DNA from 3 places in the Bacillus sp. FDAARGOS_235 genome. Region 2 is predicted to be linked to each of the others. Evidence: a T-box and tRNA genes for the amino acid it is inferred to sense, from the RefSeq annotation. Region 2 holds a T-box; the other regions hold tRNA genes.
The links. A T-box is a leader RNA that pairs with one kind of tRNA and senses whether it is charged. The one in region 2 lies ahead of leuS (leucine--tRNA ligase), so its partner is inferred to be a tRNA-Leu.

Region 1 (10,150 bases), 130 kb from region 2:
CGTGAAATTCCGTCGGAATCTGGGAGGACCATCTCCCAAGGCTAAATACTCCCTAGTGATCGATAGTGAACCAGTACCGTGAGGGAAAGGTGAAAAGCACCCCGGAAGGGGAGTGAAAGAGATCCTGAAACCGTGTGCCTACAAATAGTCAGAGCCCGTTAATGGGTGATGGCGTGCCTTTTGTAGAATGAACCGGCGAGTTACGATCCCGTGCGAGGTTAAGTTGAAGAGACGGAGCCGCAGCGAAAGCGAGTCTGAATAGGGCGTTTAGTACGTGGTCGTAGACCCGAAACCAGGTGATCTACCCATGTCCAGGGTGAAGTTCAGGTAACACTGAATGGAGGCCCGAACCCACGCACGTTGAAAAGTGCGGGGATGAGGTGTGGGTAGCGGAGAAATTCCAATCGAACCTGGAGATAGCTGGTTCTCCCCGAAATAGCTTTAGGGCTAGCCTTAAGTGTAAGAGTCTTGGAGGTAGAGCACTGATTGAACTAGGGGTCCTCATCGGATTACCGAATTCAGTCAAACTCCGAATGCCAATGACTTATCCTTAGGAGTCAGACTGCGAGTGATAAGATCCGTAGTCAAGAGGGAAACAGCCCAGATCGCCAGCTAAGGTCCCAAAGTGTGTATTAAGTGGAAAAGGATGTGGAGTTGCTTAGACAACTAGGATGTTGGCTTAGAAGCAGCCACCATTTAAAGAGTGCGTAATAGCTCACTAGTCGAGTGACTCTGCGCCGAAAATGTACCGGGGCTAAATACACCACCGAAGCTGCGAATTGATACCAATGGTATCAGTGGTAGGGGAGCGTTCTAAGTGCAGTGAAGTCAGACCGGAAGGACTGGTGGAGCGCTTAGAAGTGAGAATGCCGGTATGAGTAGCGAAAGACGGGTGAGAATCCCGTCCACCGAATGCCTAAGGTTTCCTGAGGAAGGCTCGTCCGCTCAGGGTTAGTCAGGACCTAAGCCGAGGCCGACAGGCGTAGGCGATGGACAACAGGTTGATATTCCTGTACCACCTCTTTATCGTTTGAGCAATGGAGGGACGCAGAAGGATAGAAGAAGCGTGCGATTGGTTGTGCACGTCCAAGCAGTTAGGCTGATAAGTAGGTAAATCCGCTTATCGTGAAGGCTGAGCTGTGATGGGGAAGCTCCTTATGGAGCGAAGTCTTTGATTCCCCGCTGCCAAGAAAAGCTTCTAGCGAGATAAAAGGTGCCTGTACCGCAAACCGACACAGGTAGGCGAGGAGAGAATCCTAAGGTGTGCGAGAGAACTCTGGTTAAGGAACTCGGCAAAATGACCCCGTAACTTCGGGAGAAGGGGTGCTTTCTTAACGGAAAGCCGCAGTGAATAGGCCCAAGCGACTGTTTAGCAAAAACACAGGTCTCTGCGAAGCCGTAAGGCGAAGTATAGGGGCTGACACCTGCCCGGTGCTGGAAGGTTAAGGAGAGGGGTTAGCGTAAGCGAAGCTCTGAACTGAAGCCCCAGTAAACGGCGGCCGTAACTATAACGGTCCTAAGGTAGCGAAATTCCTTGTCGGGTAAGTTCCGACCCGCACGAAAGGTGTAACGATTTGGGCACTGTCTCAACCAGAGACTCGGTGAAATTATAGTACCTGTGAAGATGCAGGTTACCCGCGACAGGACGGAAAGACCCCGTGGAGCTTTACTGTAGCCTGATATTGAATTTTGGTACAGTTTGTACAGGATAGGCGGGAGCCATTGAAACCGGAGCGCTAGCTTCGGTGGAGGCGCTGGTGGGATACCGCCCTGACTGTATTGAAATTCTAACCTACGGGTCTTATCGACCCGGGAGACAGTGTCAGGTGGGCAGTTTGACTGGGGCGGTCGCCTCCTAAAGTGTAACGGAGGCGCCCAAAGGTTCCCTCAGAATGGTTGGAAATCATTCGTAGAGTGCAAAGGCATAAGGGAGCTTGACTGCGAGACCTACAAGTCGAGCAGGGACGAAAGTCGGGCTTAGTGATCCGGTGGTTCCGCATGGAAGGGCCATCGCTCAACGGATAAAAGCTACCCCGGGGATAACAGGCTTATCTCCCCCAAGAGTCCACATCGACGGGGAGGTTTGGCACCTCGATGTCGGCTCATCGCATCCTGGGGCTGTAGTCGGTCCCAAGGGTTGGGCTGTTCGCCCATTAAAGCGGTACGCGAGCTGGGTTCAGAACGTCGTGAGACAGTTCGGTCCCTATCCGTCGTGGGCGTAGGAAATTTGAGAGGAGCTGTCCTTAGTACGAGAGGACCGGGATGGACGCACCGCTGGTGTACCAGTTGTTCTGCCAAGGGCATAGCTGGGTAGCTATGTGCGGAAGGGATAAGTGCTGAAAGCATCTAAGCATGAAGCCCCCCTCAAGATGAGATTTCCCATAGCGTAAGCTAGTAAGATCCCTGAAAGATGATCAGGTTGATAGGTTCGAGGTGGAAGCATGGTGACATGTGGAGCTGACGAATACTAATAGATCGAGGACTTAACCATATAATATGAAGCAATGTTATCTAGTTTTGAAAGAATATAAAAAACTTGTTGACTTTAAAAGTTAAATAAGTTACAATAATTCTTGTCTTAAATGAATACAGTCTGGTAATGATGGCAGAGAGGTCACACCCGTTCCCATACCGAACACGGAAGTTAAGCTCTCTAGCGCCGATGGTAGTTGGGACCTTGTCCCTGTGAGAGTAGGACGTTGCCAGGCAAATGGAGGATTAGCTCAGCTGGGAGAGCACCTGCCTTACAAGCAGGGGGTCGGCGGTTCGATCCCGTCATCCTCCACCATTTAGCCGACTTAGCTCAATTGGTAGAGCAACTGACTTGTAATCAGTAGGTTGGGGGTTCAAGTCCTCTAGTCGGCACCAGTAACTATGGCGGTTGTGGCGAAGTGGTTAACGCACCGGATTGTGGCTCCGGCATTCGTGGGTTCGATTCCCATCAGTCGCCCCATTTTTTCTTAAATAAATTAATATGCGGGTGTGGCGGAATTGGCAGACGCACCAGACTTAGGATCTGGCGCCTTTGGCGTGGGGGTTCGACTCCCTTCACCCGCACTTTTAATAAAATATCTCATAACATGTCTTGCGGAAGTAGTTCAGTGGTAGAATACAACCTTGCCAAGGTTGGGGTCGCGGGTTCGAATCCCGTCTTCCGCTCCAATTTTCAATATGACATGCCGGGGTGGCGGAACAGGCAGACGCACAGGACTTAAAATCCTGCGGTGGGTGACCACCGTGCGGGTTCGACCCCCGCCCTCGGCACCATATGCGCCCGTAGCTCAATTGGATAGAGCGTTTGACTACGGATCAAGAGGTTAGGGGTTCGACTCCTCTCGGGCGCGCTTTTATTAACGGGAAGTGGCTCAGCTTGGTAGAGCACCTGGTTTGGGACCAGGGGGTCGCAGGTTCAAATCCTGTCTTCCCGATATTCCCAAAAACATGGGGCCTTAGCTCAGCTGGGAGAGCGCCTGCCTTGCACGCAGGAGGTCAGCGGTTCGATCCCGCTAGGCTCCACTTATTTTTATATTACTTATGGCGGTGTAGCTCAGCTGGCTAGAGCGTACGGTTCATACCCGTGAGGTCGGGGGTTCGATCCCCTCCGCCGCTACCATAAGGACCTTTAGCTCAGCTGGTTAGAGCAGACGGCTCATAACCGTCCGGTCGTAGGTTCGAGTCCTACAAGGTCCACCACTCAAAGTTTATATCTCGGAGGTATACCCAAGTTCGGCTGAAGGGATCGGTCTTGAAAACCGACAGGCGGCGAGAGTCGCGCGGGGGTTCGAATCCCTCTACCTCCTCCATTTTTTCTAAATTAAATATTTTATCATCGCGGGGTGGAGCAGCACGGTAGCTCGTCGGGCTCATAACCCGAAGGTCGCAGGTTCAAATCCTGTCCCCGCAACCAAATGGTCCCGTGGTGTAGTGGTTAACATGCCTGCCTGTCACGCAGGAGATCGCCGGTTCGACCCCGGTCGGGACCGCCATTTTTTTACATAAAGGCTCGGTAGCTCAGTCGGTAGAGCAGAGGACTGAAAATCCTCGTGTCGGCGGTTCGATTCCGTCCCGAGCCACCATTTTGAAATCGCAAGCCGGCTTAGCTCAATTGGTAGAGCAACTGACTTGTAATCAGTAGGTTGGGGGTTCAAGTCCTCTAGCCGGCACCACTTTCAAAATGAGCCATTAGCTCAGTTGGTAGAGCATCTGACTTTTAATCAGAGGGTCGAAGGTTCGAATCCTTCATGGCTCACCATTTACAATTTAATGCGGGTGTAGTTTAGTGGTAAAACAAGAGCCTTCCAAGCTCTGGTCGAGAGTTCGATTCTCTTCACCCGCTTTTCAATTATGGGCCTATAGCTCAGCTGGTTAGAGCGCACGCCTGATAAGCGTGAGGTCGATGGTTCGAGTCCATTTAGGCCCACCATAATTGTTCCGCAGTAGCTCAGTGGTAGAGCTATCGGCTGTTAACCGATCGGTCGTAGGTTCGAGTCCTACCTGCGGAGCCATATTATAGAGAAGTACCCAAGTGGCTCAAGGGGCTCCCCTGCTAAGGGAGTAGATCGCGAACGCGGTGCGAGGGTTCGAATCCCTTCTTCTCTGCCAGAATTGGCCCGTTGGTCAAGTGGTTAAGACACCGCCCTTTCACGGCGGTAACACGGGTTCGAATCCCGTACGGGTCATACTAAAAGAGATAGCATAATCTGCTATCTCTTTTTTGTTGTGTAAAAGTGGGCTTTGGATAGTCTGCTTTTTTTTATGGATTTCTTGTATACTTTTTTCTATTTGAATCGTCTAACTAATAGAAAGGAGAGAGCGATGGAGTATGAAAAAATCATTATAGAAACATCTAAAAGCATTTATAGGTATTTACTTAAAATTGGAGTACCACCAGTAGAAGCAGAAGATATCGTTCAAGACACGATACATAAGGCATTAGTATCTATACCGAATATGAAAATTACGTATATAAAAACATGGTTATTTCAAGTTGCGATTAATAGGCATCGTGATCTAGCAAGAAGGCAACAGCGTATTGAACAAATCCCGATTGAATCTGTTCAATTAATTGGAGCAAAAGGATTAGATGAACCACTTTTAAGAAAAGAGCTTCAAGTAGAAATACAAAGCATACTTGGAAAGATGAATCCAGTATATAAACATATTCTTTTATTAAAGTATGACTATGAACTCTCATATAAGGAGATAGCAACCGTATTAGAGATGAAAGAAGAGACCGTACGTGTTTCTTTGTATAGGGCTCGCAATGAGTTTAAAAAGCTGTATGGGAGGTTTGAAGATGAGCAGAGATGATTTCGATTTTGATATAGATTCAAGTAAAGTATCAAAAATGTTGAAGAAGGCGAAGCGAAGACAATTATTAAAAATTACAGTAATTTCGATTTCACTTTTTATTGTTCTATTCTTTGGTTTTATAATAGTAATTTCACAATTGAACAATAGAGCTTACTTAACTATGGATCGTGACTTAAATATGATAAGACAAATTACAAGACCTAATACGGAAAGAGGCGTAGCAATTACTTCTAACGGTTTATTTAAAAGCACAGTAGAGTATAAAACATATAAGGTTATTGAAGGGAAACCTGTTAAGTGGGAAGATGAAGTGTATGAGTATAAAGTTTGGAATACATTTCGCCGATTATCGAATGTAAATCCATTAACAATATCAGATAATGTTGTAATGGGGAATGAACGTATTAATAAGACAAGTGAATTGTATAATAATCAAACGATGGAAAGAGAGATGCAGTTTTATCTCCCATTTGCTTCATATAATCGTTATATAAATGATATAGAGAAAATAAAAGATGAAAAGAAAGTAGCTGAATTGGCTATATCTTTTGATAAACCGTATAAAGTGTCTGAAATAAAAGAGATACTTCCAGAAGGGGTGCATCCTGTTTGGTATTGGGTAGATACGTATGATGATAAAAAATCATATTCTATTGATGATATGACCGAAAGTGCTTATAATGTGTACGGTTTTAAAGCAAAACCAGGTGATATTGAATTTGGAAATGGAACGGAAAAAGATTTTCTTTTAGCAATTCAAAATGGACTGGAGCAAAAGGGAAAGTATTATGAGGAATATGAACGTATATATGACTACCTAAAAGGAAAGAAAATAAAACCAAGTGAGCAAGATGTAAAAGTTATCGGTGTTGTTGTGACGGGAACGGCTGTGGATTTACAAAAATTAAACGGTCAAAATTACGTAAAAGCTGCTGTTTTAGGGGCTACTGCGGAAAATAAATAATATATAGAAGAAGCTGTCTCCCAATAAGTAATCTACTGGAGACAGCTTTTTATGTTGTCATTATTGTCGAGTTTTGTCGGTAAGTCGATATATTGCAAAAATCGCTGATATAATTTGAGTTACGATCGATAAATTTCAATAATCGCTGATATATTTGAAGTTACGGTCGATATATTCTAATAATCGCCGATATAATTTCACTTATCGACAAAAACCATAAGAAAAACCCTTTCACAATCTAAAGAAAACGTCTCCATTGAAATGGATTCCACACCTATTCCAATAACTTTACACTCTATGTGAAAAAGTTCACAAATAGGCCATAAATTGTGAAGTAATTCACAATGATACGTGCTACAATATGAATGTAAAGAAGTTAAACAACATTAAATTAGTATTTTAATTAATTACTTAAACAATCATAAAAAAATATATGTGAACAATAGAGAGGGGAAATTAACATGAAAAAAGGTATCAATCGTGTAGTATTAGTAGGAACAGGAGCTGTAGGTTGTAGTTACGCTTACTCAATGATCAACCAAGGTGTAGCTGAAGAATTCGTACTTGTAGATGTTAATGAAGCAAAAGCAGAAGGGGAAGCAATGGACTTAAGCCATGCGGTACCATTCTCTCCATCACCAACAAAAGTTTGGAGCGGTAGCTATGCAGATTGTAAAGATGCAGATTTAGTAGTTATCACTGCGGGATTACCACAAAAACCAGGTGAAACTCGTTTAGACTTAGTTGAGAAAAATACAAAGATCTTTAAACAAATCGTTCGCGGTATTATGGATAGCGGATTCGATGGAATCTTCTTAATCGCAACTAACCCAGTTGACATTTTAACTTACGTAACTTGGAAAGAATCTGGTCTACCAAAAGAGCGCGTAATCGGTTCTGGTACAACTTTAGACTCTGCTCGTTTCCGTTACATGTTAGGTGACTACTTAGATGTAGATCCACGTAACGTTCATGCTTACATCGTTGGTGAGCACGGTGATACTGAACTTCCAGTATGGAGCCACGCTACTATCGGTGTACAAAAACTAGAAACAATCTTAGCTAACAACGAACAGTACAATCAAGAAGACTTAGATAAAATTTTCGAAAACGTACGTGATGCAGCTTATCATATCATCGAGCGTAAAGGTGCAACTTACTACGGAATCGGTATGTCACTACTTCGTGTAACTAAAGCAATCTTAAACAACGAGAACAGCGTATTAACTGTATCTGCATACCTTGAAGGTCAATACGGTGAGAAAGATGCTTACGTAGGTGTTCCAGCTGTAATTAACCGCGAAGGTGTACGTGAAATTGTAGAACTTGAGCTAAATGAAGAAGAAAAAGTGAAATTCGCTCATTCTGTAAAAGTATTAAAAGAAACAATGGCACCAGTACTATAATAATTGCTAAATAATTCAGAGGTGGGAAACTGCTTCTTACCTCTGAACTTATATAATTTAATATAAATTCCTTTTCCGGTTTCCCTTGTATATCCCCAATATACCCCTTTTGCTGGATAAGGGTCGTTTATAGAAAAAGAGCACTCTACTTTACGTAGAGTGCTCTTTTTTATCCCGCTATTTGCCGGGCAGTAAGACCCCGATTGGTGTGGGCTAATAATCAGTGGGGATGAACAAACCCCCCACTGATTAAAGTTTCACTTTATTATTTTTTAGGCGTTAAGCCCAATTTCTTTAAAATATCTGCGAGTGTACCGCTTTTTGATTTTTCTACAGCTGTTTGTGCTTTAGATGCATCTGGTCCTTTTTTCAAGAAGTTCTTTTCAACGAAACGAATGTCTTTTTCATCGACAATTCCGTCGCTATTAAGGTCGCCGCCTTTTACAGATACTCCTTTTTTACCATAGTTGCTAGCGATAATTTCAGCATCTTTAATATCAATGACTTTATCACCATTTACATCACCGGCAAGGTTTTCATCAGGTCGTGCATAATAATATTGGCCAAGTAGCTTACCATCTTTTTCAGTACCTAATTTTGTTGTTAGACGGCTTGTTAAATGCCCTGGTACTTCTAAGTATAAATTATAGTCACGATTATTAACAGGAAGTCCATTCAGTTTGAAGTATCCGTATTTATCTAGTGAGCCTTCAAATTTATGACGGTAAGAATCAGTTGCATATACTTTTACACCAAGCTTTGTATAATCGAGCTTTTCATCTAAATATCCACGTTCATTTAAGAATGCACCAGGTTTAATATTTCCTTCTACTAGTGAGTTTAAGGACATAACTGAGAATGTTTGATCTTGAAGTACACGCATTCTATTCGGTTCTGTTTCACCTTGTTTCCAGTAAACAAAAATTGGTGATTCTAATTGGGCATTTGCTTCATAAAATTCATCATTTTCTACTTTGAAAGTTACATCAATGAACGGGAAATCACCATCTAATCCGGCGAAGTTTTTATCATCGATAGATCCGCCTATTGTAACAGAACCGGCTTCTAATTTCGGCTCATTCACTTTTGCGATTACACCTTTTTCAGAAAGTAGCTTTTCAAAAGCAGGATTCAATTTCGCATTTGCAAATTTGAAATTTTTCTCTAGGAATTTTACGTTAAATTCCCCTGCAACAAATTGTTTTACGTGTTTTGCGTTTAGTGTTACAGTAAGTTCATCATTTTTGTATACTTCTTTTTTATCATAACTAGTTTTCGCATATTGAGCACCTTGTGGGATAAACCAATAGTTATTTACACCGCTTGGATAATCAGGACCTGCAGTTGCATAATCGAAAATATATACGCCTGTGTTCATTGGTCCTTCTACTTTAAAGGATTCAGGGGTAATGCCAACTTTAAAGTCACCATCTGCATTAATAGGTAAAAACTTATGCAAGTATGGAGAATAGTCATAATACATAACTCCGTTCGCTTCTTGCGTAATGTTTAAACCTTTATAGGCCTCCGGTAATTTGTATTTTAAAAATTATTTCTCCACGCCTTTTGTTTGCTCGGCATGGAATGTCCAGTTTAGCTGTAAGGAATCACCTTGGAATTTATTTTGATCTTGGTCTTGGTCGTTGTCTTCAAAGGAGAAGAGCACGTGTAAATAATCTGTTTCACCAGATGTAATACCGTCTATTAAGTTATGACGTTCTAAAGATGTAGCTACATCCTCAGGTTTCATAGTTTTTAATTTTGATAGTTTTGTTTCCCACAAAATTTCATGATCATCGTTTGGATTCGATGGCTTTCCATCATTCACTAGAAACTTTACGATAATGTGGTCGCCTAAATCTTCACCGTCATTATTTAGCTTTGCATCTGTAACTTCATAGGATGTTTCAAGTGCTACTTTTGCAATATCCAATGACCCTTTATTTTCAAGCGTGAAATTTTTTTCAATAAAGTCACCTGGCTTTAAATCTTTCACATCAACGATTACACTTGGATTAATAGAAAGATCTAGTGTTCCAGCTTGAAATGAGTTACTAGATGTTTCAGAATCACTGAAGTAGGCGAATACACCGCCGCATGTAAGTGATAAGCCAAGCGTTGCTGTGACAACTCCCATTCCTACTTTTTGTTTCAATGACCTAAGAAAGCCCCCTAATATGATTTTTTATGAAACGTTCGTAAAGTAAACACAGTATTCTAGTATGAATTATATTTACGAAAGTGTAATGTTCTTTATTGAGAACGAGTATATGCTGATGAATTTTGCATTTCAATAAAATTATGACAAAAAATATTGAGAAATATTTTTTTATGACAGATTGTTTTGCTGCGGTTTTAAGTAGAAAATAGCATGAAAAATAGGCTAAACCTAATAAAATAGAGGTTGAGAAAAAATGATAGTAAAAAAGATAGGGGAAAATGAAGCGTTTGCAATGAATATTCGTCA
Region 2 (10,150 bases):
TCTATTTAGGCTTAGAATTCTCAATAAAAAAATTAATTAAATCAGGAAAGTCGATTGCTTTTGGGGGAACTGTTCATATATCGCTTAATTTTATATTAGGTTTGCTTTACGGATATATAATGGGTTTCCCCTTATTAGAAACATTAATTATTGCCGGAATCATAACAATTTCCTCGAGTGCAATTGTCGCAAAAGTAATTGTTGATTTAAGGCGATCTGGTAATAAAGAGACGGAGCTAATTTTAGGAATCATTATGTTTGATGATATCTTTTTAGCTGTATATTTGTCAGTTGTTTCAGGGTTAGTACTCGGAGGTGCAACGTCATTTATAGGTGCTCTTACATCTGTTTTAATCGCAGTAGGCTATATGTTATTGTTCTTTATAATCGCTCGAAAAGCTACGCCGTTCCTAAATAAAGTATTAGATATTTCGTCTAACGAAATTTTTATTATCGTAATATTCGCTATTTTATTCTTTGTGGCTGGTTTTTCAGAAACGATTCATGTTGCTGAGGCGATTGGAGCGTTATTATTAGGGCTTGTCTTTTCTGAAACAGAGCATAGTGATCGAATCGAGCATCTTGTCGTTCCGTTTCGTGATTTCTTTGGAGCTATATTCTTTTTCAGTTTCGGTTTAAGTATAGATCCATTTTCTCTTGGAGGAGCCGTGTGGTTGGCCTTAGGAGCAGTTTTCATTACTCTCATCGGTAATTTTATCGCTGGAATGGCTGCGGGACGTAAAGCAGGGTTATCACATAAGGCATCTACGAATATCGGATTAACGCTTGTATCACGCGGAGAGTTCTCCATTATTGTAGCCAATATCGGTATTGCGGGTGGCTTAATGGCAGCGATTAAACCGTTCTCTGCACTGTACGTTTTAATATTAGCATCGTTAGGTCCGTTATTAACGAAAGAGTCTGGGAGAATATACTCTCTATTAGATAAGATATTTAAATGGAGTGCTAAAGAACGTGCGAAGCGAGAAAAAGAAGTTGGATAGTTATAAAAAAGGGGAGACTGCATGAACTTCATGTAGCCTCCCCTTTCTTATATATTGTTACTGATGTCCTTTTTTGTCGGTAAGTCGATATATTTTTAAGTGGCAATCAATATAATTTCATTTACCAACATACCGTTATCTGAATTTCATCAACTATTAATCAGTTGCCTTCCTATTTAAAAACGACTACAATTTTACTGTTATATATGAACGAAAAAAAATAGAATAGGAGGGGAGAATATGCCAAGGAAAGTATGGCTATTAGTAGCTGGGATGATTATTAATGTCACGGGTGCTTCTTTTTTATGGCCTTTTAATACAATTTATTTGCATGATCATCTAGGGAAATCTTTATCAGTGGCTGGAATGGTATTAATGATCAACTCGCTTACTGGTGTAATCGGAAACTTGCTCGGCGGTGTTTTATTTGATAAATGGGGCGGTTATAAATCAATTTTAGTAGGAATTGTCATTACACTCGTATCGATTTTAGGTCTTGTGTTCTTCCATGGTTGGCCGTTATATGTTGTATGGCTAGCATTAATTGGCTTTGGTTCTGGAATGGTCTTTCCATCGATGTATGCGATGGTTGGTACAGTTTGGCCAGAGGGCGGAAGACGAGCATTTAATGCGATGTATGTTGGACAAAACGTTGGTATTGCGATTGGAACAGCGTGCGGTGGCTTAGTTGCGTCGTATCGTTTTGATTATATTTTCTTAGCGAACTTTATTTTATACTTTGTTTTCTTCTTAATTGCTTTTATTGGATTCCGTGGTATGGAAGACAAAAAAGGGTCAGAGGTACAAAAAGAAGTCGAAACGAAAAAAGGGTGGCCACTTACACCGGGATTCAAAGCACTTCTTATTGTGTGTGTAGCATATGCTTTATGCTGGGTTACATACGTACAGTGGCAAGGGGCGATTGCAACACATATGCAAGAATTAAATATTAGCCTTCGTCACTATAGTTTATTATGGACGATAAACGGAGCGATGATCGTTTGTGCGCAGCCGCTCGTTAGTATGCTAATTCGCTGGATGAAGCGTTCTTTAAAACAACAAATTATGATTGGGATTTTCATTTTTGCGGCTTCATTCATTGTGTTAAGTCAAGCGCAGCAATTTACGATGTTCCTCGTTGCGATGGTAACATTAACGATTGGTGAGTTATTCGTATGGCCAGCGGTTCCGACCATTGCAAATATACTTGCGCCGAAAGATAAATTAGGATTTTATCAAGGGGTCGTAAATAGTGCGGCGACTGTAGGGAAAATGTTCGGACCAGTCGTCGGCGGAGCAATTGTTGATTTATACAATATGGAAGTATTGTTTATCGCGATCATGGTAATGCTGGTAGTAGCGCTTATAGCAACGAGCATTTATGACAAACGAGTAAAAGTAGAAGAAACAGTTGAAGAAAAAATTGCAGTTTAGTTTGACGGAACATGTAACATGTTTTAGAATATATTTAATTAACTCATATTTGTAATAACAGTGAAAAGGAGTAGTAGTAATAGAAGCGGGTTTAGAGAGTTGACGGTCGGTGCAAGTCAATCCACGTTTCGTTATGAACTCGCCTTTGAGTTGCAGTTGTGAAACTAATAGTAGCAATTGCCGTTAATCCACGTTACGGATCTAAGCGAATGTATATTTTACATTAATTTAGGGTGGTACCGCGGGAATCTATAACCTCTCGTCCCTTTCTAGGGATGAGAGGTTTTTTGTATTTTGGGCGGTGAAAATAAATAGAATTTCAAGGAGGGTATCTCATGAGCTTTAATCATCAAGAAATTGAGAAGAAGTGGCAAGGATATTGGGAAGAGAATAAAACATTCCGTACGCCAGATGAGACAGAAAAACCAAAATTTTATGCACTAGATATGTTTCCATATCCATCAGGTGCAGGCTTACACGTAGGACATCCAGAAGGTTATACAGCGACAGATATTTTATCTCGTATGAAGCGTATGCAAGGATATAACGTTCTTCATCCAATGGGATGGGATGCATTCGGTCTTCCAGCAGAGCAATATGCACTTGATACTGGAAATAGCCCGGCAGAATTTACAGAGCTTAATATTAATACGTTCCGTAATCAAATTAAAGCATTAGGCTTCTCTTATGATTGGGATCGTGAAGTAAATACAACGGATCCAAACTACTACAAGTGGACACAATGGATCTTCTTAAAACTATTTGAAAAAGGCTTAGCTTACGTTGATGAAGTACCTGTAAACTGGTGTCCAGCGCTTGGTACAGTACTTGCAAACGAAGAAATCATTGATGGTAAGAGTGAGCGCGGTGGGCATCCGGTTGAGCGTCGTCCGATGAGACAGTGGATGTTAAAAATTACAGCTTACGGAGATCGTCTATTAGAAGATCTAGATGAGCTTGATTGGCCAGAAAGCTTAAAAGATATGCAACGTAACTGGATTGGTCGTTCTGAAGGTGCAGAAGTACACTTTAACATCGACGGTACAGATGAAAAATTCACAGTTTTCACAACGCGTCCTGATACACTATTCGGTGCAAGCTACTGTGTACTTGCTCCAGAGCATGCACTTGTTGCTGACATTACAACTGCTGAGCAAAAAGAAGCTGTAGAAGCTTACATTAATTCTGTAAAAATGAAGAGTGATTTAGAGCGTACAGAACTTGCGAAAGAGAAAACTGGTGTATTCACTGGTGCTTACGCAGTTAACCCAGTAAACGGTGAGAAATTACCAATCTGGATCGCTGATTACGTTCTTGCAACTTACGGAACAGGTGCTGTAATGGCGGTTCCAGCTCACGATGAGCGTGACTATGAATTCGCATCAACGTTCAATCTTCCAATGAAGGAAGTTGTAAAAGGCGGAGACATTACGAAAGAAGCATACACAGGTGATGGTGCACACGTAAACTCAGCATTCCTTGATGGTTTAAATAAAGAAGAAGCAATCGCAAAAATGATTGAATGGCTTGAAGTGACGAGCGCAGGAAATCAAAAAGTAACGTACCGTCTACGTGACTGGTTATTTAGCCGTCAACGTTATTGGGGTGAGCCAATTCCAGTAATCCACTGGGAAGATGGCACAATGACAGCTGTGAAAGAAGAAGAATTACCATTAGTTCTTCCGAAAACAGAAAACATCCGTCCTTCAGGTACAGGTGAATCACCACTTGCTAACATTGACGAGTGGGTAAATGTTGTTGATCCTGAAACTGGTAAAAAAGGTCGTCGTGAAACGAACACAATGCCACAATGGGCTGGTAGCTGTTGGTACTACTTACGCTACATGGATCCAAATAATAACGAAGCACTTGTAGATCCTGAAAAAGTAAAACAATGGCTTCCAGTTGATATTTATATCGGCGGTGCAGAGCACGCTGTACTTCACTTACTATATGCTCGTTTCTGGCATAAAGTATTATATGATATCGGTGTAGTTCCAACGAAAGAGCCGTTCCAACAATTATTCAACCAAGGTATGATTCTAGGTGAAAACAACGAGAAAATGAGTAAATCAAAAGGTAACGTTGTAAACCCTGATGATATCGTAGCGAGCCATGGTGCAGATACACTTCGTCTATACGAAATGTTCATGGGACCATTAGATGCTTCAATCGCTTGGTCTGAAAATGGTCTTGACGGAGCTCGTCGTTTCCTAGACCGCGTATGGCGCCTATTCGTTCAAGATAACGGTGAATTAAGTGAGAAAATTACTGATGCACCAAATAAAGAGCTTGAAAAAGCTTACCATCAAACAGTGAAGAAAGTAACAGAAGACTATGCAGAGCTTCGCTTCAACACAGCGATTTCTCAAATGATGGTATTCATCAACGATGCATACAAAGCTAATACACTTCCGAAAGAATATGTAGAAGGTTTCGTAAAAATGATTGCACCAGTTGCACCTCATATCGGGGAAGAACTTTGGAGCAAGCTTGGTTACAATGAAACAATCACATATGCAAGCTGGCCAACATTTGATGAGTCTAAACTTGTAGAAGATGAAGTTGAAATCGTTGTTCAAATTATGGGCAAAGTTCGCGCAAAATTAACAATGAGTAAAGACGCATCAAAAGAAGAAATGGAACAACTTGCACTTGAAGCAATTAAAGAACAAATCGAAGGAAAAACAGTTCGTAAAGTAATTGTCGTTCCTGGCAAACTTGTTAACGTTGTTGCAAACTAATGAATGAAAGAAAAGCTCAGAGCCTTTATGCTCTGAGCTTTTTTATATAGAAAATAATTTCTGGATCACCTTCATCTAAGTTTTCAATTATTCCACTACGCATAAATCCATTCGCTTTAAAAACTTTTTGCATATTTGCATTCGATTCGTTCGTTGAAGAAAAAATTTTTTGCGTAGGAGAATTACTTAACATATAGGAGATTAATGAGCTTGCATGGCCTTGTCTTCTTTTTGTTGGCGAAACAATGATTAATGAGAGGAACGTGTAGCTAAAGAAGTTCGTATCATACGTCAGAAAACCTAAAATAGAATTGTCTTCTTTTACAATGATGCATTTCTCCTCATCAATAGCGTGTTTAATATAATTTCGTCTACTATCGTCTCCGATTACATCAATATCTATATGTAAGATTGAATCTAAATCGTCGTTTGAAGCTTTTGTAACGTTTCTCAATAGAAATGCCTCCTTTTAAAGTGGTGAAAGAATAATCAGTCAATTGATTCTATCACGAATGAGGAAAAAGGTTAGGAATTCTTATGCAGACAAACACCTATTTTTAACTAGGAAATATGATACAAAAGGTAGGTTAAATTGAAAACAAGGGGTGAAAGGAATGAAAGGGATGGACAATAATGCACCGCATGGCTTCTTCGGAGGTGGATCGGATAGTTATGAACAAATGATGTTAATGGGAGGAGCAGGGCAACAAGGATACGGTGGAATTCCGAGCTGGATGGGTGGAGCACATGGAGGATTTCCAACATCAGTAGCAGGCATGCAAACTGGAATTCCAACGTTAACGGGAGGATTTCCGACATCAGTAGCTGGCGCACAAACTGGAATTCCAGTAGGAGTACCAACTACATTTCCTTCTTTCGTTGGAGGGGGACAGACAGGATTCCCTGTACCAGGAGTAGGTGTTGTAGCAGGAGGAGTAGGTGGGTATCCGCAAGTCATACACGGTCATCACCACCATCAAGGTCAACATGGCCATCACGGTCATCACCACCATCAAGGTCAACACGGCCATCAAGGTCATCACCACCATCAAGGTCAACATGGCCATCAAGGTCATCACCACCATCAAGGTCAACACGGCCATCAAGGTCATCACCACCATCAAGGTCAACACAGCCATCAAGGTCATCACCAACAACAAGTACATCACCAAGGTCACCACCACATTCATCCGCAAGCTGTTCTTTATCAAACTCACCAAGGCCAACACGGTCATCAAGGCCAACATGGTCACCATGGACATCACCACCAAGGCCAACATCATGGACACCAAGGCCAACATCATCACCAAGGTCAACACCACCACCAAGGTCAACAGCATCATCAAGGTCAACAGCATCATCAAGGTCAACAGCATCATCAAGGTCAACAGCATCATCAAGGTCAACACCATCACCAAGGTCAACATCATCACCAAGGCCAACAGCATCATCAAGGCCAACAACAATATCAGCAATATCAACAACAGCAACAATCGTCTCCTTGGACAGGGGGAATTGGAGCAGGAGGAGCAGGGGCAGCAGCAGGAGCAGCTAGTATTAGTGGAGCAGCAGGACACGCGGGGCACGTGGGTCATTAATGAGCTGCAGAAAAAAAGACATAATAAAAAACTGCTAGGAAATCCTAGCAGTTTTTTTCAGCTTCTTGGCGCTGACGTTCAATTTCAGCACGAAGTTGTGGTTCTGGTGCTTGCCAGCCTTCTGGTTTTAAAATTTTGCCGTCGCCTTCACGGAATCGAGGTTTCCCATCAGGGAATAGTTTTGCCATGTTTGCGTTGTTTACAATCTCGAATCCTTTATCTGGACGTACGCCCATTTCTGCAAACGTTCCGAATGCAAAGTAAATAAGGTCAATAAGTGCATCGTATTGATCTTCAACAGTAGTTGCTTCTAGAAATTCTTCTAGCTCTTCTTGCATAAAACTTGCACGGATTTTTGCGCGCTCTTCTGTTAGTTTTGTTGGAGTATTTGTTACAGGATGTCCGAAATCTTCATGCATTTTTGCAACAAGCTCGTACCCTTTATCTAAACCTTTTTCGTTTGTCATGTTGTTTCATCCTTTCTCACTTTGTGCCGAATTTCATTGTAACATAAGGTGATTATTAAATAAAAAAAGGATGTTCTAAAAATATATTGAAACATTCTCTTCTTAGTATGGGTTGTTACTATTGTCAATTTTTGTAGGTAAATCGATATTTTGTGTCGAATCGTTGATATATTTTGAGTTATGGTAGATATATTTGAAAAATCGTTGATATAAATTCATGTACTGTAGCGCTGATTCCAAAATAGAAAATAAAAAGGATGTCATCTAGTCAAAAATCTCGACTTATGAGACATCCTCGCTCGTTATTCTTCTTTTTTTATTAAAATGGATAAAATAAGGTCGATGCCGAACATACCAACGAGTAACATCGGTATAACGACAAGTAAATAACGTGTGAAGGAAACATTTTTTAAGTATGTATGAGCAAATAAAAAGACGCCGAGAAATAAAATACCGTTTAAAATAGGCTTTACTAATTTTTTAGACATAAGCTCCCCCATAAATATCTTCTCTCTCTATCTAAAATAAAAACTCCTCTATCCGTTGTATCATGCCGGAGAGAGGAGTTCAATCATTTCTCATTCAATTACACCAGAATTTGTAATGTTTACGGTGTATTTTATATGAATCGGAACATCTTTGTACATTTGTCTCCACTCTTCTAATTTGAAGGGGCGATAATGGTGTTTATATTTTGCTCCTAGCCCGAGGGGATCGACGCCTAAAGATTTGAACTGCTTAATTAATTTGGCAGCCTGTACGTCCAATTGTTTTTGTACATTTTTTTCAATGTTTTTTGTGTTCTTGTTATTTTCTAAGTTAATTTGTTTTGATAATTCTTGAATACGTGCATCAAGATGAACGTGAATGAAAAAAGAAGGCTTTCCGTTTTTAATCTTTATATCGTAAGTTGGAACAGAACGAATATTATTAATCATTACGTACGCAGAATCTGTTTTAAATTCATGTGAATCTAATTTATGTTTTTCTAACAGTCCTTTAAATATGAACATATCTTTTTGCGCAATTTTACCGATATATTTATCTTTTTTAAAAAGACCAATTCCGGTGATTTTTATTTTATCACCATGTTTCTTTAAAATTGGAATATAGTAGTCTTGCCCTTCTTGATAATAACGGAATGCTCCTACATGCAGATTATCCGTTGGTAAAGGACCGGTCTCCATATTATGTTCTAGCAACTTTTTTATATAAATTGCAACGTTATATGAAGTTGTATATTTGCCTTTTAAAAGTTCGGTACCATTCCCCTCTAATAAAGCAACATATAAAGCGTTTCCTATATTCACATCTCGAAGTAATGTATCGAATGAAGTAGACATTCCTTTTTTTGCAAGTCTTATCGTATATAGAGCGACACGCATTTGTCCGCTAGCAAACGGTTGAGAAGACTCTAAAGATGTGTCTGCTTTTACTTGTTTTACCGCATTTGCGCTGCCTTCAAAAACTTGAACTTTATTTCCTTTTTTCTGAATGGGACAAACGAATGTCACTTTTATTTTATTATCTTTTGCTACATCAAAAACGCTTCCTTGAATAAGTTGTACATCATCGATAATATTTTTTTGTAAACATCCAGTTAAACTGAAGAATGTTATACAAGAAATAAGTATTAATTTGCTTTTGATTTTTTCCATTTTCTTTTCACCCACACAATAATAAATAGAATTGGGATGTATACATAAATGAGCCAAAAACTAACTTTTGATGCATTACTAATAAAGTTATTAATATCGTGTCTGTTTGTTAAAAGTTGTGAAACAATGAGGGTGATAAGGATGAAAGCGATTAAAACACCTCTTTGTTTTACGCGAAATATTTCGTGAGTTCCTCTCACTGCAGCCCATAAGGGGAGGATGAAACTAGTGACAATAACGAGTGCATAAGCTGAAATTGCAATATATTCTAGTCTTTCTATAAATGGTAATTGGATTACTTGGGTCATAGAAAGTTGCGACCATATCGTTTTTAACAATTGTTTTTCACTAAAAAATGCAAAGGCTAAAAGGGTACTAAATAAATATAGAAGATTTGAAAATAGTGCCCCGTATTGAGCGTATTTATGAGATTGCATAGGTTTTTTCACAAATGGATAAACCATGAGGTAAATCTCAAAACCGGTCATACTGTAGATGGACAGTTGAGAGGCTTTTAAAATATCTGAAAAAGAATGTGTGAATATAGGAAGTAGATTATCCCAATGTGAGTATTTCAAAACAAATAGGCTAAGCAATAAATATCCCAATGTACCACCAACAGATATAACACAAATACCAGTAATGACACGAAAGCCAGAAGAAATAATGTAGTAGCTAACTAAGCATAAAAAAAGTGTTAACATCCAAGTTGAAGCGGTAGGAAACATCCACACTTGAATAATTTCAACGTATGTTCGAATGACGGAAATACTGACGATTAAAAAATAAGCAGCAAAGATGATATTAATACAGTCCCCAAGCCATTTTCCAAATGTTTGCCGATGTAAATCAATTAAATTACCGTTTGTTTCTTTTAATAAGACGTACATCATCCATATAAGAATATGGATACAAAACCCTGTGATTAAAACTCCCATCCAGCCGTCGTATCCAGCAGCTTTTGCAATAATTCGAGCGAACCCGAGAACTCCGGCACCAAACTGTGCACTGTGAATTAAGAAGAAAACAAAGACAGGAGATATTTGATATTTTTCTTGAACTTTACTCATCAATGCACCTCATTTCTTAATCATCGAAGTCCGATCTATGTTTTGTTGAAATTCCTTTCGCTGCTTTTTTTACATGTTGTGGTCTTGCTTGCACATCTCTTGTATCAATCATTGTTAAAGGGAAACGAATCCAAGAATCTTTAACTGATTGTTGCCTTGTCGGGTAAAATAAAGC
Region 3 (7,971 bases), 1.4 Mb from region 2:
TATGAAAGCTACAGCTCTAACAGCAACTACTGTCGCAATCGCCTCATTACTTCCTTCTATGGGCGAAACAAATGTACAAAAAGCAAACGCTGAACAATTATCTAATGTCAAAACTGGATATGTCAAAGTCGATCAAGTAGCCTTACATAAAGAAGATAATACAAATAGCACATCCCTTGATACAATTCGCTTTAATACGAAAGTTAACATACTTAAAACAACGAAGGATTGGTATAAAGTATCTGTTAATAATAAAGTAGGCTATGTACAAAAAGATGCTATTCTGCAAAAAAACAAACTTCAATCTACTAATCAATACATCGTCAATGCTAATGCATTGAACGTTCGCTCTGAACCTAATTTAGAATCTTCCATTTTAGATGTATTACCAAATGGTAAGTTCGTGACTATTCAAGGAGAACAAGGCGAATGGTATAAAATTTCACATAACGGTCAAACAGGTTATGTACAAAAAGCATTCGTATCTAATGGTTCGCAGCCCTTAGTAAAAGGAATCACAGTTCAAAATGATACGAAATATACTGTTGCAACACCTAAATTAAATGTACGTAACAATGCTAGCACAAATGGTACTCTACTTGGTTCTTTACAAAACGGTACACAGATACAAGTAGTAGAAACAGTAGGAACTTGGTATAAAATTCGTTTTGGCACAGGATACGGGTATGTGGCCAAACACTATGTGGTACAAAATCAACAGCAATCACAAGCTCAAACAGCTCAATCTTCAGCTATTCCAGCAGTTTTCAAATTCCCTACCCAAGGAAAAATCAGCTCAACCTTTGATATACGCTGGGAACAAATGCATTATGGAATAGATATTGCAGCACAAGGTAACGTCTCCATTCAAGCTGCCGCTGCAGGTAAAGTTATTAAATCATATTATTCAGCTAGTTATGGCAATGTAGTGTTCATCGCCCATCAAATAAACGGGAAATTATATACAACAGTTTATGCTCATATGAAAGATCGCACTGTACAAGCTGGTGATCAAATACAAACTGGACAATTACTAGGTCATATGGGTAACACAGGTCATTCATACGGACAACACCTCCATTTCGAATTACATAATGGAGAATGGAATTTTGAAAAAACAAATGCAGTAAATCCACTGCCGTATTTAGTTAGGTAAATTGTATGCCACGCAATATACCTCTCTTCATTGAATACTTAGCCTTTTTAGGTTTAATCTGTTGTTTAATAATTTACAATACAAACACTGTATTTTTATCTATTATCATTGCTTTTGTTGCTCTAGAAATTATGATGGAGTCATTTCAAGTGCGACTAAAGCAAAAAGTTGCCCATGTTTATAATGCTATTTTTCTATTAAGTGCCCTTATAACAAATGTTATTAGTAATGGCTTTTATTTATCTACTATAATTCCCGTATTCTTTATGGCTGTTTTATTATTCATAGCTAGATACATTAATGTCCCTAATAATAAAAAACATGAACAAGAAGCTTAGAAAGAGGAGACACTGTGTACCAATCTTTCAAAGATAACACAATGAAATATATATTGAATTTATACGGAAAACTAAATACTTTTTTTGGTATACAAGGAAGTTATACTGCACAACTTCTCCTATATGGAATGCTATTTCTCATCTTAATCACTTTCTCCTTGTTTTACTAACAAAAAAGGATCTCACATAACATTGAGATCCTTTTTAATTTATATTAATTTTTCATATGTAAAATACTGTTTAGCCACAAGCATATTTTTCATAAATAAAACTAAGATTATATTTTTTCTCTAAACCCATTCTTTGTTCATCGTCACACCAATAGAAAAGAATATCATGAATCGTCGCATAACGCTTATTTTTAAGAAATAGTTTAAAGAATGATGGTAAACAATCATGTAATTGTATAAATATATAATTGCGTAGTATTTCCTCTTTATATTCAATGCCCTTACAAATATACAGTAATTCTTCACAATAATATGCATGCTGTGGAACTTGAATCATTTCGAAAAATGGCACGTATGATAATAACTTTCCGATAAAATGGTTATATCGATCCATTATACCTATTGTCATATGTTCCATCATTTCTTTCATCACATATAAATAATCATCTACATGAGTTGTCTTTAGTGGATCTAATCGATCTGAAATTTGAGAAAGTACAGCTCTTTGACAAGCTAAAACTACTTGACTAGGTCCATAATATGATAGAAAATCTGTACACTTACGATACTTTCGCAACAAGTCATGTCTATATAAATCATACACAAAAGTATTACAATACATCGCTAGACTCATCATATCACTATTCAGCTGCTCTTTTGACTGTGCTTTAGCCCTCTTACACATATAGAAGAATGTAAACTCTAATATTTCTTTTTGAGATAATAGATGTTTACAATTTGTTATACATTTCTCATTAAATTTAACTCTATCCCAAATTTCTACATCCCCATCTGTTAATTCCCCGACACGATATTTAATAACTAAATAGTTTAAAGCAACTGCTTGTGTCAAAAGATCCCATGTTTCATATTCCAATGAAGTTTGGACAAATTCAGCTAGCCCTTGTGTTACCATAAAAGTATTTGCCTCTTCATACCAACCAATCTCTTGACATAAACGAAGAATACGTACTAAGGTTGGAATTTCATCTTTATGAAACTGTGGTAAATTCTTTACTCTATTCATTCCATAAACGATAACTGCTGCTAAATTTTCTTCTTTATAAAATTCTTTTTCTTTCCATGCTAATATAGTTCGCTCTTTTCCTTCACCTTTTGGGTGACAAGGTACAAGTAAAGATAATAATTCAGCAAAATTATTTGGTTCTATATATGTATCTGTAACCAAATTCCAATTTGGATCGCCCTGTACAGCCCTCATATAATTCCCCTTCCCTTTTTATCCCGCTATTTGCCGGGCAGTAAGACGCCCACCTCAAAATCCAGTGAATGCGAGGAAGTTAGGTGGGAAATAAAACTGCCGATAAAAGCCCGATTGGTTCAACGAATAATCATTGGCGGATGGACAAAACCCCCAATAATTAAAGTTTCACTTTATCTACGTAGGAAATATTAATTCATTATTACAACACTAAAAATAAATATTGTTATATTCAAAACCTATCATAATACTTATATCTATCAGTATATCACTTTTTCTCTTATTTAAAATTAGGAATGAAAAATTTAAATAAACTGTCGAAAACCTTAACTATGTACTTATTATATAATGTCTCAGATACATCACGCTAATATATTAGTTTAATCCACATATACTAGAATAATGTATCTGATTTTTATCCATCATTTATCCCACTATTTGCGGACAATAACACTTTCACTAATTAAAGTTTAACTTTATTCCGTACGTTCCGAGATTTCACTTAAAGCGAACCCAGCTTGATCATCTGCCGCTTCTCTTATAGCTAAATCACCTAATGCTAGCATCCCGACAAGTTGACCGCCCTCAACTACTGGCAATCGTCTAATTTGATACTGTGCCATTAATTCTGTAGCTTTTTCAATAGAATCATCTGGAGAAACCGAAACAATGTTTGTCGTCATTACATTTGTAATTTTATTAGACCCAGGATGTTTTTCAGCAATCCCTCGAACAACTAAATCTCGATCAGTAACAAGCCCAACGACTTGTTCATTTTCAAGAACAGGAATCAATCCAACTGATTCTTCCTTCATTTTTACAGCAGCCTCATATACATTATCTAACGGTGTACAATGTACAATATGAGTACTCATAAAGTCTCTAACTTGCGTCATTTTTTATCTCCTCCTTTTAATACATACCATAGTTTTTCCTAAATCCCTTTATTTATTTGAGGAAAATAAGATGATAAAAAAGAGGATTATACACAATAAAAAAGAGCCAGCATATTGCTGACTCTTTCTTTATGACCCGTACGGGATTCGAACCCGTGTTACCGCCGTGAAAGGGCGGTGTCTTAACCACTTGACCAACGGGCCATGGCTCCGCAGGTAGGACTCGAACCTACGACCGATCGGTTAACAGCCGATAGCTCTACCACTGAGCTACTGCGGAATAAATATATGGTGGGCCTAAATGGACTCGAACCATCGACCTCACGCTTATCAGGCGTGCGCTCTAACCAGCTGAGCTATAGGCCCATATACTTTACAGGGGCAGTAGGAATCGAACCCACACTGGAGGTTTTGGAGACCTCAGTTCTACCTTTAAACTATGCCCCTAAATGATGCCGGCTAGAGGACTTGAACCCCCAACCTACTGATTACAAGTCAGTTGCTCTACCAATTGAGCTAAGCCGGCATAAAAAAAATGGTGGCTCGGGACGGAATCGAACCGCCGACACGAGGATTTTCAGTCCTCTGCTCTACCGACTGAGCTACCGAGCCAACATAAATGGCGGTCCCGACCGGGGTCGAACCGGCGATCTCCTGCGTGACAGGCAGGCATGTTAACCACTACACCACGGGACCATTTGGTTGCGGGGACAGGATTTGAACCTGCGACCTTCGGGTTATGAGCCCGACGAGCTACCGTACTGCTCCACCCCGCGACAATATAATATTTTAAAAATGGAGGAGGTAGAGGGATTCGAACCCCCGCGCGACTCTCGCCGCCTGTCGGTTTTCAAGACCGATCCCTTCAGCCGAACTTGGGTATACCTCCATGAAGGAAAAAAAATATTTTATTATTATATGTAGCTAAACCATTTCAAAAGAAAATGGAGGAGGTAGAGGGATTCGAACCCCCGCGCGATTCTCACCGCCTGTCGGTTTTCAAGACCGATCCCTTCAGCCGAACTTGGGTATACCTCCGAGACATATAATAAATAAAGTGGAGCCTAGCGGGATCGAACCGCTGACCTCCTGCGTGCAAGGCAGGCGCTCTCCCAGCTGAGCTAAGGCCCCATGTTTTTGGGAAAATCGGGAAGACAGGATTTGAACCTGCGACCCCCTGGTCCCAAACCAGGTGCTCTACCAAGCTGAGCCACTTCCCGTTAATAAAAGCGCGCCCGAGAGGAGTCGAACCCCTAACCTCTTGATCCGTAGTCAAACGCTCTATCCAATTGAGCTACGGGCGCATATGGTGCCGAGGGCGGGGGTCGAACCCGCACGGTGGTCACCCACCGCAGGATTTTAAGTCCTGTGCGTCTGCCTGTTCCGCCACCCCGGCATGTCATATTGAAAATTGGAGCGGAAGACGGGATTCGAACCCGCGACCCCAACCTTGGCAAGGTTGTATTCTACCACTGAACTACTTCCGCAAGACATGTTATGAGATATTTTATTAAAAGTGCGGGTGAAGGGAGTCGAACCCCCACGCCAAAGGCGCTAGATCCTAAGTCTAGTGCGTCTGCCAATTCCGCCACACCCGCATATTTTATTGAAAATGGTGAGCCATGAAGGATTCGAACCTTCGACCCTCTGATTAAAAGTCAGATGCTCTACCAACTGAGCTAATGGCTCTTAATGGCTGGGCTAGCTGGATTCGAACCAGCGCATGACGGAGTCAAAGTCCGTTGCCTTACCGCTTGGCTATAGCCCAATAATTAAGAAATGGTGGAGGGGGGCAGATTCGAACTGCCGAACCCGAAGGAGCGGATTTACAGTCCGCCGCGTTTAGCCACTTCGCTACCCCTCCGACATAAATGGTGGAGGATGACGGGATCGAACCGCCGACCCCCTGCTTGTAAGGCAGGTGCTCTCCCAGCTGAGCTAATCCTCCATTTGCCTGGCAACGTCCTACTCTCACAGGGACAAGGTCCCAACTACCATCGGCGCTAGAGAGCTTAACTTCCGTGTTCGGTATGGGAACGGGTGTGACCTCTCTGCCATCATTACCAGACTATATTCATTTAAGACAAGAATCATTTTAACTTATTCAACTTTTAAAGTCAATAAGTTTTTTATATTCTTTCAAAACTAGATAACATTGCTTCATATTATATGGTTAAGTCCTCGATCTATTAGTATTCGTCAGCTCCACATGTCACCATGCTTCCACCTCGAACCTATCAACCTGATCATCTTTCAGGGATCTTACTAGCTTACGCTATGGGAAATCTCATCTTGAGGGGGGCTTCATGCTTAGATGCTTTCAGCACTTATCCCTTCCGCACATAGCTACCCAGCTATGCCCTTGGCAGAACAACTGGTACACCAGCGGTGCGTCCATCCCGGTCCTCTCGTACTAAGGACAGCTCCTCTCAAATTTCCTACGCCCACGACGGATAGGGACCGAACTGTCTCACGACGTTCTGAACCCAGCTCGCGTACCGCTTTAATGGGCGAACAGCCCAACCCTTGGGACCGACTACAGCCCCAGGATGCGATGAGCCGACATCGAGGTGCCAAACCTCCCCGTCGATGTGGACTCTTGGGGGAGATAAGCCTGTTATCCCCGGGGTAGCTTTTATCCGTTGAGCGATGGCCCTTCCATGCGGAACCACCGGATCACTAAGCCCGACTTTCGTCCCTGCTCGACTTGTAGGTCTCGCAGTCAAGCTCCCTTATGCCTTTGCACTCTACGAATGATTTCCAACCATTCTGAGGGAACCTTTGGGCGCCTCCGTTACACTTTAGGAGGCGACCGCCCCAGTCAAACTGCCCACCTGACACTGTCTCCCGGGTCGATAAGACCCGTAGGTTAGAATTTCAATACAGTCAGGGCGGTATCCCACCAGCGCCTCCACCGAAGCTAGCGCTCCGGTTTCAATGGCTCCCGCCTATCCTGTACAAACTGTACCAAAATTCAATATCAGGCTACAGTAAAGCTCCACGGGGTCTTTCCGTCCTGTCGCGGGTAACCTGCATCTTCACAGGTACTATAATTTCACCGAGTCTCTGGTTGAGACAGTGCCCAAATCGTTACACCTTTCGTGCGGGTCGGAACTTACCCGACAAGGAATTTCGCTACCTTAGGACCGTTATAGTTACGGCCGCCGTTTACTGGGGCTTCAGTTCAGAGCTTCGCTTACGCTAACCCCTCTCCTTAACCTTCCAGCACCGGGCAGGTGTCAGCCCCTATACTTCGCCTTACGGCTTCGCAGAGACCTGTGTTTTTGCTAAACAGTCGCTTGGGCCTATTCACTGCGGCTTTCCGTTAAGAAAGCACCCCTTCTCCCGAAGTTACGGGGTCATTTTGCCGAGTTCCTTAACCAGAGTTCTCTCGCACACCTTAGGATTCTCTCCTCGCCTACCTGTGTCGGTTTGCGGTACAGGCACCTTTTATCTCGCTAGAAGCTTTTCTTGGCAGCGGGGAATCAAAGACTTCGCTCCATAAGGAGCTTCCCCATCACAGCTCAGCCTTCACGATAAGCGGATTTGCCTACTTATCAGCCTAACTGCTTGGACGTGCACAACCAATCGCACGCTTCTTCTATCCTTCTGCGTCCCTCCATTGCTCAAACGATAAAGAGGTGGTACAGGAATATCAACCTGTTGTCCATCGCCTACGCCTGTCGGCCTCGGCTTAGGTCCTGACTAACCCTGAGCGGACGAGCCTTCCTCAGGAAACCTTAGGCATTCGGTGGACGGGATTCTCACCCGTCTTTCGCTACTCATACCGGCATTCTCACTTCTAAGCGCTCCACCAGTCCTTCCGGTCTGACTTCACTGCACTTAGAACGCTCCCCTACCACTGATACCATTGGTATCAATTCGCAGCTTCGGTGGTGTATTTAGCCCCGGTACATTTTCGGCGCAGAGTCACTCGACTAGTGAGCTATTACGCACTCTTTAAATGGTGGCTGCTTCTAAGCCAACATCCTAGTTGTCTAAGCAACTCCACATCCTTTTCCACTTAATACACACTTTGGGACCTTAGCTGGCGATCTGGGCTGTTTCCCTCTTGACTACGGATCTTATCACTCGCAGTCTGACTCCTAAGGATAAGTCATTGGCATTCGGAGTTTGACTGAATTCGGTAATCCGATGAGGACCCCTAGTTCAATCAGTGCTCTACCTC

Region 1: it has a tRNA-Leu gene. The T-box ahead of leuS (leucine--tRNA ligase) is inferred to sense a tRNA for this amino acid. The anticodon was not compared.
Region 3: it has a tRNA-Leu gene. The T-box ahead of leuS (leucine--tRNA ligase) is inferred to sense a tRNA for this amino acid. The anticodon was not compared.

What each region holds. Positions count from the first base shown of each region.
Region 1 covers NZ_CP020437.2:3,490,055-3,500,204, forward strand. Annotated here, with positions in the region: rRNA gene A6J74_RS19945 (23S ribosomal RNA) at 1-2,491, shown strand, start outside; rRNA gene rrf (5S ribosomal RNA) at 2,593-2,708, shown strand; tRNA gene A6J74_RS19955 (tRNA-Val) at 2,713-2,788, shown strand; tRNA gene A6J74_RS19960 (tRNA-Thr) at 2,793-2,868, shown strand; tRNA gene A6J74_RS19965 (tRNA-His) at 2,878-2,953, shown strand; tRNA gene A6J74_RS19970 (tRNA-Leu) at 2,977-3,057, shown strand; tRNA gene A6J74_RS19975 (tRNA-Gly) at 3,088-3,162, shown strand; tRNA gene A6J74_RS19980 (tRNA-Leu) at 3,179-3,267, shown strand; tRNA gene A6J74_RS19985 (tRNA-Arg) at 3,271-3,344, shown strand; tRNA gene A6J74_RS19990 (tRNA-Pro) at 3,355-3,428, shown strand; tRNA gene A6J74_RS19995 (tRNA-Ala) at 3,444-3,516, shown strand; tRNA gene A6J74_RS20000 (tRNA-Met) at 3,537-3,613, shown strand; tRNA gene A6J74_RS20005 (tRNA-Ile) at 3,617-3,693, shown strand; tRNA gene A6J74_RS20010 (tRNA-Ser) at 3,711-3,803, shown strand; tRNA gene A6J74_RS20015 (tRNA-Met) at 3,831-3,907, shown strand; tRNA gene A6J74_RS20020 (tRNA-Asp) at 3,911-3,986, shown strand; tRNA gene A6J74_RS20025 (tRNA-Phe) at 4,001-4,076, shown strand; tRNA gene A6J74_RS20030 (tRNA-Thr) at 4,091-4,166, shown strand; tRNA gene A6J74_RS20035 (tRNA-Lys) at 4,177-4,252, shown strand; tRNA gene A6J74_RS20040 (tRNA-Gly) at 4,266-4,336, shown strand; tRNA gene A6J74_RS20045 (tRNA-Ile) at 4,347-4,423, shown strand; tRNA gene A6J74_RS20050 (tRNA-Asn) at 4,431-4,505, shown strand; tRNA gene A6J74_RS20055 (tRNA-Ser) at 4,512-4,602, shown strand; tRNA gene A6J74_RS20060 (tRNA-Glu) at 4,608-4,679, shown strand; gene A6J74_RS20065 (RNA polymerase sigma factor) at 4,816-5,310, shown strand; gene A6J74_RS20070 (anti sigma factor C-terminal domain-containing protein) at 5,297-6,277, shown strand; gene A6J74_RS20075 (L-lactate dehydrogenase) at 6,739-7,683, shown strand; partial or broken gene A6J74_RS30490 (dockerin type I domain-containing protein) at 7,949-9,202, opposite strand; gene A6J74_RS20095 (TasA family protein) at 9,233-9,820, opposite strand.
Region 2 covers NZ_CP020437.2:3,618,147-3,628,296, forward strand. Annotated here, with positions in the region: gene A6J74_RS20760 (cation:proton antiporter) at 1-1,004, shown strand, start outside; gene A6J74_RS20765 (MDR family MFS transporter) at 1,245-2,438, shown strand; T-box leader at 2,490-2,708, shown strand; gene leuS (leucine--tRNA ligase) at 2,774-5,182, shown strand; gene A6J74_RS20775 (GNAT family N-acetyltransferase) at 5,208-5,636, opposite strand; gene A6J74_RS20780 (hypothetical protein) at 5,797-6,780, shown strand; gene A6J74_RS20785 (pyrophosphohydrolase domain-containing protein) at 6,825-7,247, opposite strand; gene A6J74_RS20790 (hypothetical protein) at 7,550-7,735, opposite strand; gene gerHC (spore germination protein GerHC) at 7,826-8,905, opposite strand; gene A6J74_RS20800 (spore germination protein) at 8,881-9,975, opposite strand; gene A6J74_RS20805 (spore germination protein) at 9,992-10,150, opposite strand, start outside.
Region 3 covers NZ_CP020437.2:2,174,014-2,181,984, forward strand. Annotated here, with positions in the region: gene A6J74_RS13110 (SH3 domain-containing protein) at 1-1,156, shown strand, start outside; gene A6J74_RS13115 (hypothetical protein) at 1,162-1,494, shown strand; gene A6J74_RS13125 (DUF3965 domain-containing protein) at 1,735-2,886, opposite strand; gene A6J74_RS13130 (CBS domain-containing protein) at 3,363-3,782, opposite strand; tRNA gene A6J74_RS13135 (tRNA-Glu) at 3,915-3,986, opposite strand; tRNA gene A6J74_RS13140 (tRNA-Asn) at 3,988-4,062, opposite strand; tRNA gene A6J74_RS13145 (tRNA-Ile) at 4,072-4,148, opposite strand; tRNA gene A6J74_RS13150 (tRNA-Trp) at 4,159-4,229, opposite strand; tRNA gene A6J74_RS13155 (tRNA-Thr) at 4,236-4,308, opposite strand; tRNA gene A6J74_RS13160 (tRNA-Phe) at 4,319-4,394, opposite strand; tRNA gene A6J74_RS13165 (tRNA-Asp) at 4,403-4,478, opposite strand; tRNA gene A6J74_RS13170 (tRNA-Met) at 4,482-4,558, opposite strand; tRNA gene A6J74_RS13175 (tRNA-Ser) at 4,579-4,671, opposite strand; tRNA gene A6J74_RS13180 (tRNA-Ser) at 4,728-4,820, opposite strand; tRNA gene A6J74_RS13185 (tRNA-Ala) at 4,841-4,913, opposite strand; tRNA gene A6J74_RS13190 (tRNA-Pro) at 4,929-5,002, opposite strand; tRNA gene A6J74_RS13195 (tRNA-Arg) at 5,013-5,086, opposite strand; tRNA gene A6J74_RS13200 (tRNA-Leu) at 5,090-5,178, opposite strand; tRNA gene A6J74_RS13205 (tRNA-Gly) at 5,195-5,269, opposite strand; tRNA gene A6J74_RS13210 (tRNA-Leu) at 5,300-5,380, opposite strand; tRNA gene A6J74_RS13215 (tRNA-Lys) at 5,396-5,471, opposite strand; tRNA gene A6J74_RS13220 (tRNA-Gln) at 5,476-5,550, opposite strand; tRNA gene A6J74_RS13225 (tRNA-Tyr) at 5,563-5,646, opposite strand; tRNA gene A6J74_RS13230 (tRNA-Val) at 5,655-5,730, opposite strand; rRNA gene rrf (5S ribosomal RNA) at 5,735-5,850, opposite strand; rRNA gene A6J74_RS13240 (23S ribosomal RNA) at 5,952-7,971, opposite strand, start outside.